DNA from 3 places in the Pantoea sp. UBA4549 genome. Region 1 is predicted to be linked to each of the others. Evidence: predicted binding sites of a transcription regulator. Region 1 holds the regulator's gene; each other region holds the start of a gene.
The links. Region 1 encodes PhoB, which activates phosphate uptake and scavenging genes when phosphate is short. Its sites were predicted from a motif close to CTGTCATAAAACTGNCNNAT; they were not measured.
Positions count from the first base shown of each region.

Region 1 (3,283 bases):
CTGCTCCAGGCTGCGCTGACGCAGCGTACGACTGCGGCGCACCAGCAGCACCTCTACCGGCAGGGTGGCTGTGAGCTGTTCAATACGCCGCTGCAGATCGGTGAGATACTCCTGCGTGGTGATCTCAATATCCAGCCATACCGGCAGCGGCTCGTCATAGCGCGCAAACTGTGCCAGCTGTGCCTCAATGTCTGCCATCGATCCTTTTAGCATCTGCATAGGCTGAAAGGCGGGTACAGGCAGCGCAGTGACGCGCTCCAGCGTGCTGCTAAAATCGAGCAGAAAGACGCTTTTATCTCGTCCGGTTTCATCAAAGCTGAGCGGGATAGGGGAGCCGCTGTAGCGAATATGATCCGTGCCGCCAATCCGCTGCGCGCGGTGAATATGGCCGAGCGCAATATAGTCTGCGGGCGGAAACGCCTGCGCCGGAAACGCATCCAGCGTGCCGATATAGATATCGCGTACCGCGTCGCTTTTGGTCACGCCCACGGTAGTGAGGTGGCCGGTGGCGATGATCGGCAGCGGCTGATCCAGCCGGTCTCGTTCTGCCACGGCAGCGTTGTAGCAGTGCTGATAGTGCTGTTCAATCGCCTGCAGCAGCGACAGCTGTTTGTCGCGACCGGACTGACCGGCCCGGCTGCGCAGAATATCGCGCGGGCGCAGATAGGGTATGGCGCACAGCAGTGCGCCCGGCGATCCGTCACGGCGCATCAGCGTCAGCACCTGCTGTTCGCCGCCGGGCGTGGCGCTGGTGATCACCCGGGTATTGAGGCAGGCCAGCAGTTCACGCGACTCATTCAGCGTGGCAACCGAATCGTGATTGCCCGCCAGCACAATCAGCTGACAGCCGCTGGGCTGTAGCGCGACGACGAACCGGTTAAACATTTCACGGGCATAACTGGGGGGCGAGCCGGTATCAAACAGATCGCCTGCCACGATCAGTGCATCAACCTGATGCTCAGCAATTTGCCGGAGCAGCCAGTCGAGAAAAGCCTGATGTTCTGCGGCGCGACTCTTGCTGTAAAAAAACTGACCGAGATGCCAGTCTGCGGTGTGAATAATGCGCATGGGGTGTCCTGCCTGAAAGCTGGCGGCCAGTATAACGGCTTCGGCCGTAAAGGAAAAAACACGTTTTTGCCGGTGATGCTGCCGTTTTTATCTCTTGCTTACGGGCAGGGTTTTTCATAAAAGTGTCATAAAACTGACGCATAATGACGCCGCATATCCCAGTGACATCCCGTCACACTCGCAGGAGCAATAATGGCCAAGCGCATTTTGGTTGTGGAAGATGAAGCACCCATCCGGGAGATGTTATGTTTTGTGCTGGAACAGAATGACTACCAGCCAATCGAAGCGGACGATTATGACAGCGCGATTAGCCGGCTGATTGAGCCCTGGCCCGATCTGATCCTGCTGGACTGGATGTTACCCGGCGGCAGCGGCATTCAGTTTATTAAGCATCTGAAGCGTGAAGCCATGACGCGCGATATCCCGGTCATGATGCTGACCGCGCGCGGTGAAGAAGAAGATCGCGTGCGCGGGCTGGAAGTGGGTGCCGACGATTACATCACCAAGCCGTTCTCACCAAAAGAGCTGATGGCGCGCATCAAAGCCGTGATGCGGCGTATCTCCCCGATGGCGGTCGAAGAGGTGATTGAGATGCAGGGACTGAGTCTCGATCCCTCCTCACATCGCGTGATGTCGGAAACCACGCCGCTGGAGATGGGGCCGACTGAATATAAACTGCTGCATTTTTTTATGACGCATCCGGAGCGGGTCTACAGTCGTGAACAGCTGCTGAACCACGTCTGGGGCACCAATGTGTATGTCGAAGATCGCACCGTTGATGTTCATATCCGTCGCCTGCGTAAAGCACTGGAAACCTCCGGCCATGACCGCATGGTACAAACCGTACGCGGAACAGGGTACCGTTTCTCTGCCCGCTACTAAACGGAGCCTGCTACCGTGCTGGAACGCCTCTCCTGGAAGCGATTACTGACCGAGCTGGCGCTGGCCTGTCTGCCTGCGCTGCTGCTCGGCCTGCTGTCTGGCTATCTGCCGTGGTGGCTGCTGGCTGCTGTTTCAGGCGTTCTGCTCTGGCATTTCGCTAACCTGATGCGTCTCTCCCACTGGCTGTGGGTCGACCGCTCAATGACACCACCCACCGGGCGCGGCAGCTGGGAGCCGCTGTTTTATGGCCTCTATCAGATGCAGCTGCGTAACCGCCGCCGCCGCCGCGAGCTGGGAAACCTGATCAAACGCTTTCGCAGCGGCGCGGAGTCGCTGCCGGATGCCGTGGTGCTGACCACCGAAGAGGGAACCATTTTCTGGTGTAACGGCCTCGCTCAGCAGCATCTGGGGCTGCGCTGGCCGGAGGATAACGGCCAGAATATTCTCAACCTGCTGCGCTATCCGGAATTCTCCCGCTATATCCGCCAGCGCGATTTTGACCGGCCGCTGACGGTGGTACTGAACAATCAGCGGCACATGGAGTTCCGCGTGATGCCTTACAGTGAAGGGCAGTGGCTGATGGTGGCGCGCGACGTGACCCAGATGCATCAGCTGGAGGGCGCCCGCCGCAACTTTTTTGCCAACGTCAGTCATGAACTGCGCACGCCGCTCACGGTGCTGCAGGGCTATCTGGAGATGATGGACGATGAGGCGATGAATGCGCGCACGCGCAGCAAAGCGCTGGGTACGATGCAGGAGCAGACCCGGCGCATGGACAGTCTGGTCAGGCAGCTGCTGACGCTGTCACGCATTGAGGCGGCGCCGGCGCTCGATCTCAAAGAGCGGGTCGACGTGCCGGCCATGCTGCATCTGCTGCAGCGCGAAGCGGAAACGCTGAGCCAGGGGCGTCACGTTATTCACTTTCAAACCGATCCTCATCTGCGCGTACTGGGTAACGACGAGCAGCTGCGCAGCGCTATCTCTAACCTGGTCTATAACGCGGTTAATCACACGCCGGAAGGCACCCATATCACTGTCAGCTGGCTGCGCACGCGACGGGGGGCAGAGTTTAAAGTTTGCGATAACGGCCCCGGCATCAGCGAAGAGCATCTTCCGCGCCTGACGGAGCGCTTTTACCGCGTTGATAAAGCGCGTTCCCGGGCAACAGGGGGCAGCGGACTGGGGCTGGCGATCGTCAAGCATGCGCTGAGCCATCACAACGCCCGGCTGGAGATCACCAGCCAGCCGCATCAGGAGACCTGCTTTCGCTTTCTGCTGCCGTCGCGTCTGATTGTGGAAGAGGCCGCGCAGGAACGGGCAGGGTAATCAGCAT
Region 1 covers NZ_DGLH01000006.1:28,683-31,965, forward strand. Annotated here, with positions in the region: gene sbcD (exonuclease subunit SbcD) at 1-1,068, opposite strand, end outside; gene phoB (phosphate response regulator transcription factor PhoB) at 1,261-1,950, shown strand; gene phoR (phosphate regulon sensor histidine kinase PhoR) at 1,966-3,276, shown strand.

Region 2 (3,283 bases), on a different contig from region 1:
CTGGGTGAGCATGCAGAGTCGCTGCTGAGCAAAGTAGAGCATATCCAGATTATCGCCTGCGGCACCTCCTACAACTCCGGTATGGTATCGCGCTACTGGTTTGAATCACTGGCGAACATCCCCTGTGACGTTGAGATCGCTTCTGAGTTCCGCTACCGCAAATCCGCAGTACGTAAAAACAGCCTGCTGATCACCCTGTCGCAGTCGGGCGAAACCGCTGATACGCTGGCGGCCCTGCGTCTCTCTAAAGAGCTGGGTTATCTTGGCTCACTGGCTATCTGCAACGTGGCCGGTTCTTCACTGGTGCGCGAATCCGATCTGGCGCTGATGACCAAAGCGGGCACGGAAATTGGCGTGGCTTCCACGAAAGCCTTTACCACGCAGCTGACGGTACTGCTGATGCTGGTGGCTAAACTGGGCCGCCTGCACGGTATGAAGCCGGAAACCGAGCATGAGATTGTCCACGCGCTGCAGGCGCTGCCAAGCCGTATTGAGCAGATGCTGGCGCAGGACAAGATCATTGAGAGCCTGGCAGAAGATTTCTCTGACAAGCATCATGCACTGTTCCTTGGCCGCGGCGATCAATACCCGATTGCCATGGAAGGGGCGCTGAAGCTCAAAGAGATCTCCTATATTCATGCGGAAGCCTATGCGGCTGGCGAGCTGAAACACGGCCCGCTGGCGCTGATTGATGCTGATATGCCGGTGATCGTGGTCGCACCTAACAATGAGCTGCTGGAAAAACTGAAGTCCAACATCGAAGAAGTGCGCGCACGCGGTGGCCTGCTCTATGTCTTCGCCGATGGCGATGCAGGCTTCAGCGACAGCGAAGGGATGAAAATTATCTCACTGCCGCACGTGGAAGAGGTGATCGCCCCTATCTTCTACACCGTGCCGCTGCAGATGCTCTCTTATCATGTGGCGCTGATCAAAGGCACCGACGTGGACCAGCCGCGTAACCTGGCAAAATCGGTTACCGTTGAGTAATCGCTAAGCCGGGCGGGCCTGCAACGGGCCCGCCCGGTTTTTATCTTCGTCATAAAACTGTCATATTTCGTACATTTCGCTGTCATCAAACTGTCCTATTTTCCCTCCAGCAGCAATCACTGACTCCAACTAAAACGGCGTTAAGCCTGATTTATACTCCCCCGGAGGGAACATGACACTGATGCGTAGCACCGTAGCCCGACTCCTCGCCGCCACTTTCGCCGTCAGCGCAGTTTCTGCGTTTGCCGCCACCGATCTGACGGGTGCTGGCGGGACCTTCCCGGCCCCGGTTTATGCCAAGTGGGCAGCAGAGTATCAGCAGGCCACCGGTAGCAAAATCAACTATCAGGGGATCGGCTCTTCGGGTGGCGTAAAGCAGATCATCGCGAAAACGGTGGATTTCGGTGCCTCTGATGCGCCGATGAAAGAGGAAGATCTGCAGAAAAATGGCCTGTTCCAGTTTCCGACCGTTATCGGTGGTGTGGTGCTGGCCGTTAACCTTCCGGGTGTGAAGTCAGGCGAGCTGACCCTTGACGGCAAAACCGTGGGTGACATCTATCTTGGCACCATCAAAAAGTGGAACGATCCGGCGATTGCTAAGCTGAACCCGGACCTGAAGCTGCCTGACACCAATATCAACGTTGTGCGCCGCGCCGATGGCTCCGGTACCTCCTTTGTGTTTACCAGCTACCTGACCAAAGTGAACAGTGACTGGGCAGGCAAAGTAGGCAAAGGCAACACCGTTAACTGGCCAACCGGCCTTGGCGGCAAAGGCAATGATGGCGTGGCCGCCTTTGTGCAGCGTCTGCCAGGTTCAATTGGCTATGTCGAATATGCCTATGCGAAACAGAATAACCTGACCTACACCAAACTGCTGGATGCGGATGGCAAGCCGGTGGCCCCGAGCGAAAGCAGCTTTGCCAACGCCGCGAAAGGCGCTGACTGGAGCAGCTCGTTTGCCCAGGATCTGACGTTCCAGAAAGGTGACGACGCATGGCCGATCGCCTCCACCACTTTTATCCTGATTTACAAAGATCAGGCCAATGCGGAGAAGGGCGCAGAAGTGCTGAAGTTCTTTGACTGGGCCTATAAAGGCGGCAGTAAAACCGCAACGGCGCTGGATTATGCAGCGCTGCCGGAGAGCGTGGTGACGCAGATCCGCGCGGCATGGAAAGCGAATATCAAAGACAGCAGCGGCAAAGCGCTCTGGCAGTAAGCCACTGTCAGACTCGGCGGCTGGCTGAGTATTCCGGGGGCGGCTATCTGGCCGCCCTGCATATCCTCTGAGAACCGAGAATTTTATGGCTGCTACCAAGCCGACATTCAAAGCACCGGGTAAGCAAGGCGACATGATTTTTGGCGCACTGGTCAAACTCTCTGCGCTGATTGTCCTGCTGCTGCTGGGTGGCATTATTGTCTCCCTGATCGTCTCTTCCTGGCCCAGCATTCAGAAGTTTGGCTTCGCCTTTCTCTGGACCAAAACCTGGGATGCCCCAAACGAAGAGTTTGGCGCACTGGTGCCGATTTACGGCACGCTGGTGACCTCCCTGATCGCACTCATCATCGCGGTACCGGTAAGCTTCGGGATCGCGCTGTTTCTGACCGAGCTGGCACCCGGCTGGCTGCGTCGTCCGCTTGGCACCGCCATTGAGCTGCTGGCGGCCATCCCGAGCATTGTTTATGGCATGTGGGGTCTGTTTATCTTTGCGCCGCTGTTTGCAGAATATTTTCAGACGCCGGTCGGCAACGTCATGGCTAACATTCCCATCGTCGGCACGCTGTTCTCCGGCCCGGCGTTTGGTATCGGTATCCTGGCCGCAGGCGTCATTCTGGCGATTATGATCATTCCCTATATCGCTTCGGTGATGCGTGACGTTTTTGAACAGACGCCGGTGATGATGAAAGAGTCCGCATATGGCATCGGCTGCACCACCTGGGAAGTGATCTGGCGCATCGTGCTGCCGTTTACCAAAAACGGCGTTATCGGTGGCGTAATGCTGGGACTGGGGCGTGCGCTGGGAGAGACCATGGCGGTGACCTTTATTATCGGTAACACCTACCAGCTCGACAGCGCTTCGCTGTTTATGCCCGGCAACAGTATTACCTCAGCGCTGGCTAACGAGTTTGCTGAAGCGGAGTCGGGCGTGCATGTCGCTGCGCTGATGGAGCTGGGTCTGATCCTGTTTGTCATCACCTTTATCGTGCTGGCGATCTCGAAGCTGATGATCCTGCGGCTGGCCAAAAGTGAAGGGGCCCGTTCATGACCGCTATAGAAATGCAGAGCCGTACTGAGCTG
Region 2 covers NZ_DGLH01000008.1:158,812-162,094, reverse strand. Annotated here, with positions in the region: gene glmS (glutamine--fructose-6-phosphate transaminase (isomerizing)) at 1-987, shown strand, start outside; gene pstS (phosphate ABC transporter substrate-binding protein PstS) at 1,160-2,203, shown strand; gene pstC (phosphate ABC transporter permease PstC) at 2,289-3,251, shown strand; gene pstA (phosphate ABC transporter permease PstA) at 3,248-3,283, shown strand, end outside.
Region 2: pstS (phosphate ABC transporter substrate-binding protein PstS) is a predicted target of PhoB. The motif match lies at 1,034-1,053, and genes of this name have one in related genera.

Region 3 (3,283 bases), on a different contig from region 1:
GAAGGCTGCGCCCGCACGTTCTCAGGTGTGACGCCTGCCGATCACCCAGCGTTTATGCACATAGAGTGAAGCAAAGATCACCGCCGCGCCCGCAATAAAGCTCGGCCAGTGCGGCTTCTCCTGCCAGATCGCCAGATTGACCAGCAGCCCCGCCGGGACGTGCATATTGTTCATAATGCCCAGCGTGCCGGCATCCACCTGCGTGGCCCCGTAGTTCCACATAAAATAGCCCAGCCCGGATGCGGCAACGCCCAGCCATATCAGCACGCTCCACTGCAGCGTGGTAGTGGGCAGTTTCTGCGGATTGCCCCACAGCGACCAGGCGAGCGCGGCAATCAGCACCGCACCCAGATAAAACCAGGAGAATGCGGTATGCTGCGGCATGGGCCGCGTCTCCTGCAGCCGCTTGTACCCCACCATGCCGACAGCAAAGCAGAGGTTCGCCGCCTGCACCAGCAGCAGACCCAGCCAGAAATGCTCGCTGACTTTGTCATAGCGAATAATGGCTGCACCCGCTACCGCCAGCAGCGCGCTGAACGCGTAACCAATACGCAGCGGACGCCTGCTCAGCAGATCATAAATCAGCGTGATATAGAGCGGCGTCATCACCGTAAACAACAGAAACTCAGACACGCTCAGGTAGAGATAGGCTTCAAAACTGAGCAGATACATAATGCCGAGCTGCAGCATTCCCACCAGCATATAAAGCAGCAGCGTTGATGCCCGGTAGCCACGCCAGCGCAAAAACGGCAGAAAAATCAGTGCGGCCAGACCCAGGCGCATCAGCACGGAAAACCAGCTATCAACCTGACCTGCCAGGTATTCGCCAATCAGACTGAAAGAAAAAGCCCACAAAACAGTGGTCACAATAAGTAACAGCACGGTACACCACTCCCCGATAAACAGACGCGCTAGTGTAATCAAACCCGCGTGAACCAGCTGAATAATCTGGTTTACAACTGATTATATTTAACTCACTCGCGGCAGGCGGCTGCAGATATGCCCTGGTCAGCGGTTTACGCTCAGACACATTTTCCGGTCAGGATGCGCATTAACCGCGGGTGCAAACGCAGCAAAATGCGCGAAATCCAACATTTCCTGGTTTTTTTCGCTCCTGATTGTCATAAAACTGTAACATATGTGTCACACGTCACAGTAACGGGCAGCAACCATCTCTATTCTTTGCGCGATATGGAAACACCAGGTTTCCTTTGCGCTTATGCGTATTTCTGTCCCAACCTGCTGGGAAATTCATAACTATTCTGCGCCCCGGAGGGCCACACTCATGCTGAGTATCTTTAAACCTGCACCGCATCAGCCTCAGGTGGCTGACGATCGTGTTGATCCGCTTTATCGTCGGCTGCGCTGGCAGATCTTTCTCGGGATCTTTTTTGGCTATGCTGCTTACTATCTGGTACGCAAAAACTTCGCGCTGGCGATGCCCTATCTGGTGGAACAGGGATTTTCACGGGGGGATTTAGGGTTTGCCCTCTCCGGTATCTCTATTGCGTACGGCTTTTCCAAATTCATCATGGGTTCCGTTTCCGATCGCTCAAATCCGCGCGTTTTTCTGCCGGCGGGCCTGATCCTCGCTGCCTCGGTCATGCTGTTTATGGGTTTTGTACCCTGGGCGACCTCCAGCATTATGGTGATGTTTGTGCTGCTGTTCCTGTGTGGCTGGTTCCAGGGAATGGGCTGGCCGCCGTGTGGCCGCACCATGGTGCACTGGTGGTCACAGAAAGAGCGCGGCGGTATCGTCTCCGTGTGGAACTGCGCGCATAACGTCGGAGGCGGTATCCCGCCGCTGCTGTTTCTGCTCGGTATGGCGTGGTTTAACGACTGGAAAGCCGCGCTCTATATGCCCGCCTTTGGGGCGATTCTGATCGCGCTGTTTGCGTTTGCCATGATGCGCGATACGCCGCAATCCTGTGGCCTGCCGCCGATTGAGGCGTGGAAAAATGACTATCCGCCTGATTACAGTGAGAACCATGAACAGGAGCTGACCGCAAAGCAGATCTTTATGCAGTACATTCTGCCCAACAAGCTGCTGTGGTATATCGCGCTGGCAAACGTCTTTGTCTACCTGCTGCGCTACGGCATTCTCGACTGGTCGCCAACCTATCTGAAAGAGGTCAAACACTTTACGCTGGATAAATCCTCCTGGGCCTACTTCCTGTATGAATATGCGGGCATTCCGGGAACGCTGCTGTGCGGCTGGATGTCAGACAAAGTGTTCAGAGGCAATCGCGGCGCGACCGGCGTGTTCTTTATGACGCTGGTGACTATCGCTACCGTGGTCTACTGGCTTAACCCGCCGGGCAATCCGGGTATCGATATGCTCTGTATGATTGTGATTGGCTTTCTGATCTACGGTCCGGTGATGCTGATTGGCCTGCACGCGCTGGAGCTGGCACCGAAGAAAGCTGCCGGCACCGCAGCGGGCTTTACCGGCCTGTTTGGTTATCTGGGCGGCTCTGTAGCAGCCAGCGCTATTGTTGGTTATACCGTTGATTTCTTTGGCTGGGATGGCGGATTTATGGTGATGATCGCCGGCTCGGTACTGGCAGTGGTACTGCTGCTGCTGACCATGATCAACGAACACAAGCATAAAAAACAGCTGGGATAAGCAAAAACAGCTGGGATAAGCGAGGCGGGCCGGGATGCACTACCGGCCCGTTTTTTTACTCCAGAAAGAGTTTACGCAGCGTGTGCGGCACCGCATCGTCCGCGTTGCTGCCAATGATCTCCAGCGACGGCAGCGTATCCTTCAGGCGCTGCTGTCCGTTATGCATGATGCAGCCTTTACCGGCCATACTCAGCATCTCCACATCATTCATGCCATCCCCGAATGCGATGCACGCCTTCAGCGAATGGCCCAGCTGTTTCGCGACGGCCTCCAGCGCATGTCCTTTCGACACGCCGCCCGCCATGACTTCCAGACAGGTTGGCAGCGAAAAACTGACGTTAACGCGATCGCCCCAGCGCGCTTCAATCGCCTGCTCAAGCGGCAGCAGACTGGCCGGATCGCTGCTGGTGAAGAAGACCTTACTGATGCCGTCGGTGGGCAACAGTCCCGGTTCATAGAGCTGATACATAAACTCCGACTCCTGAAAATAGTCCTGCTCATCGGGATGGTGACGGCTCATAAACCACTCATCATCGCGATAAACATGGGTCAGGATATTTTCATCCTGATATTTCAGGGCGTAGAGCTCGCTGGCGATATCGCTGTCGAGATTGTGGCTGAAGATCAGCTCGCCTGCGGCGTTATGCACGCGCGCGC
Region 3 covers NZ_DGLH01000008.1:22,821-26,103, forward strand. Annotated here, with positions in the region: gene B3041_RS05910 (carboxylate/amino acid/amine transporter) at 22-882, opposite strand; gene glpT (glycerol-3-phosphate transporter) at 1,286-2,626, shown strand; gene yigL (sugar/pyridoxal phosphate phosphatase YigL) at 2,682-3,283, opposite strand, start outside.
Region 3: glpT (glycerol-3-phosphate transporter) is a predicted target of PhoB. The motif match lies at 1,119-1,138, and genes of this name have one in related genera.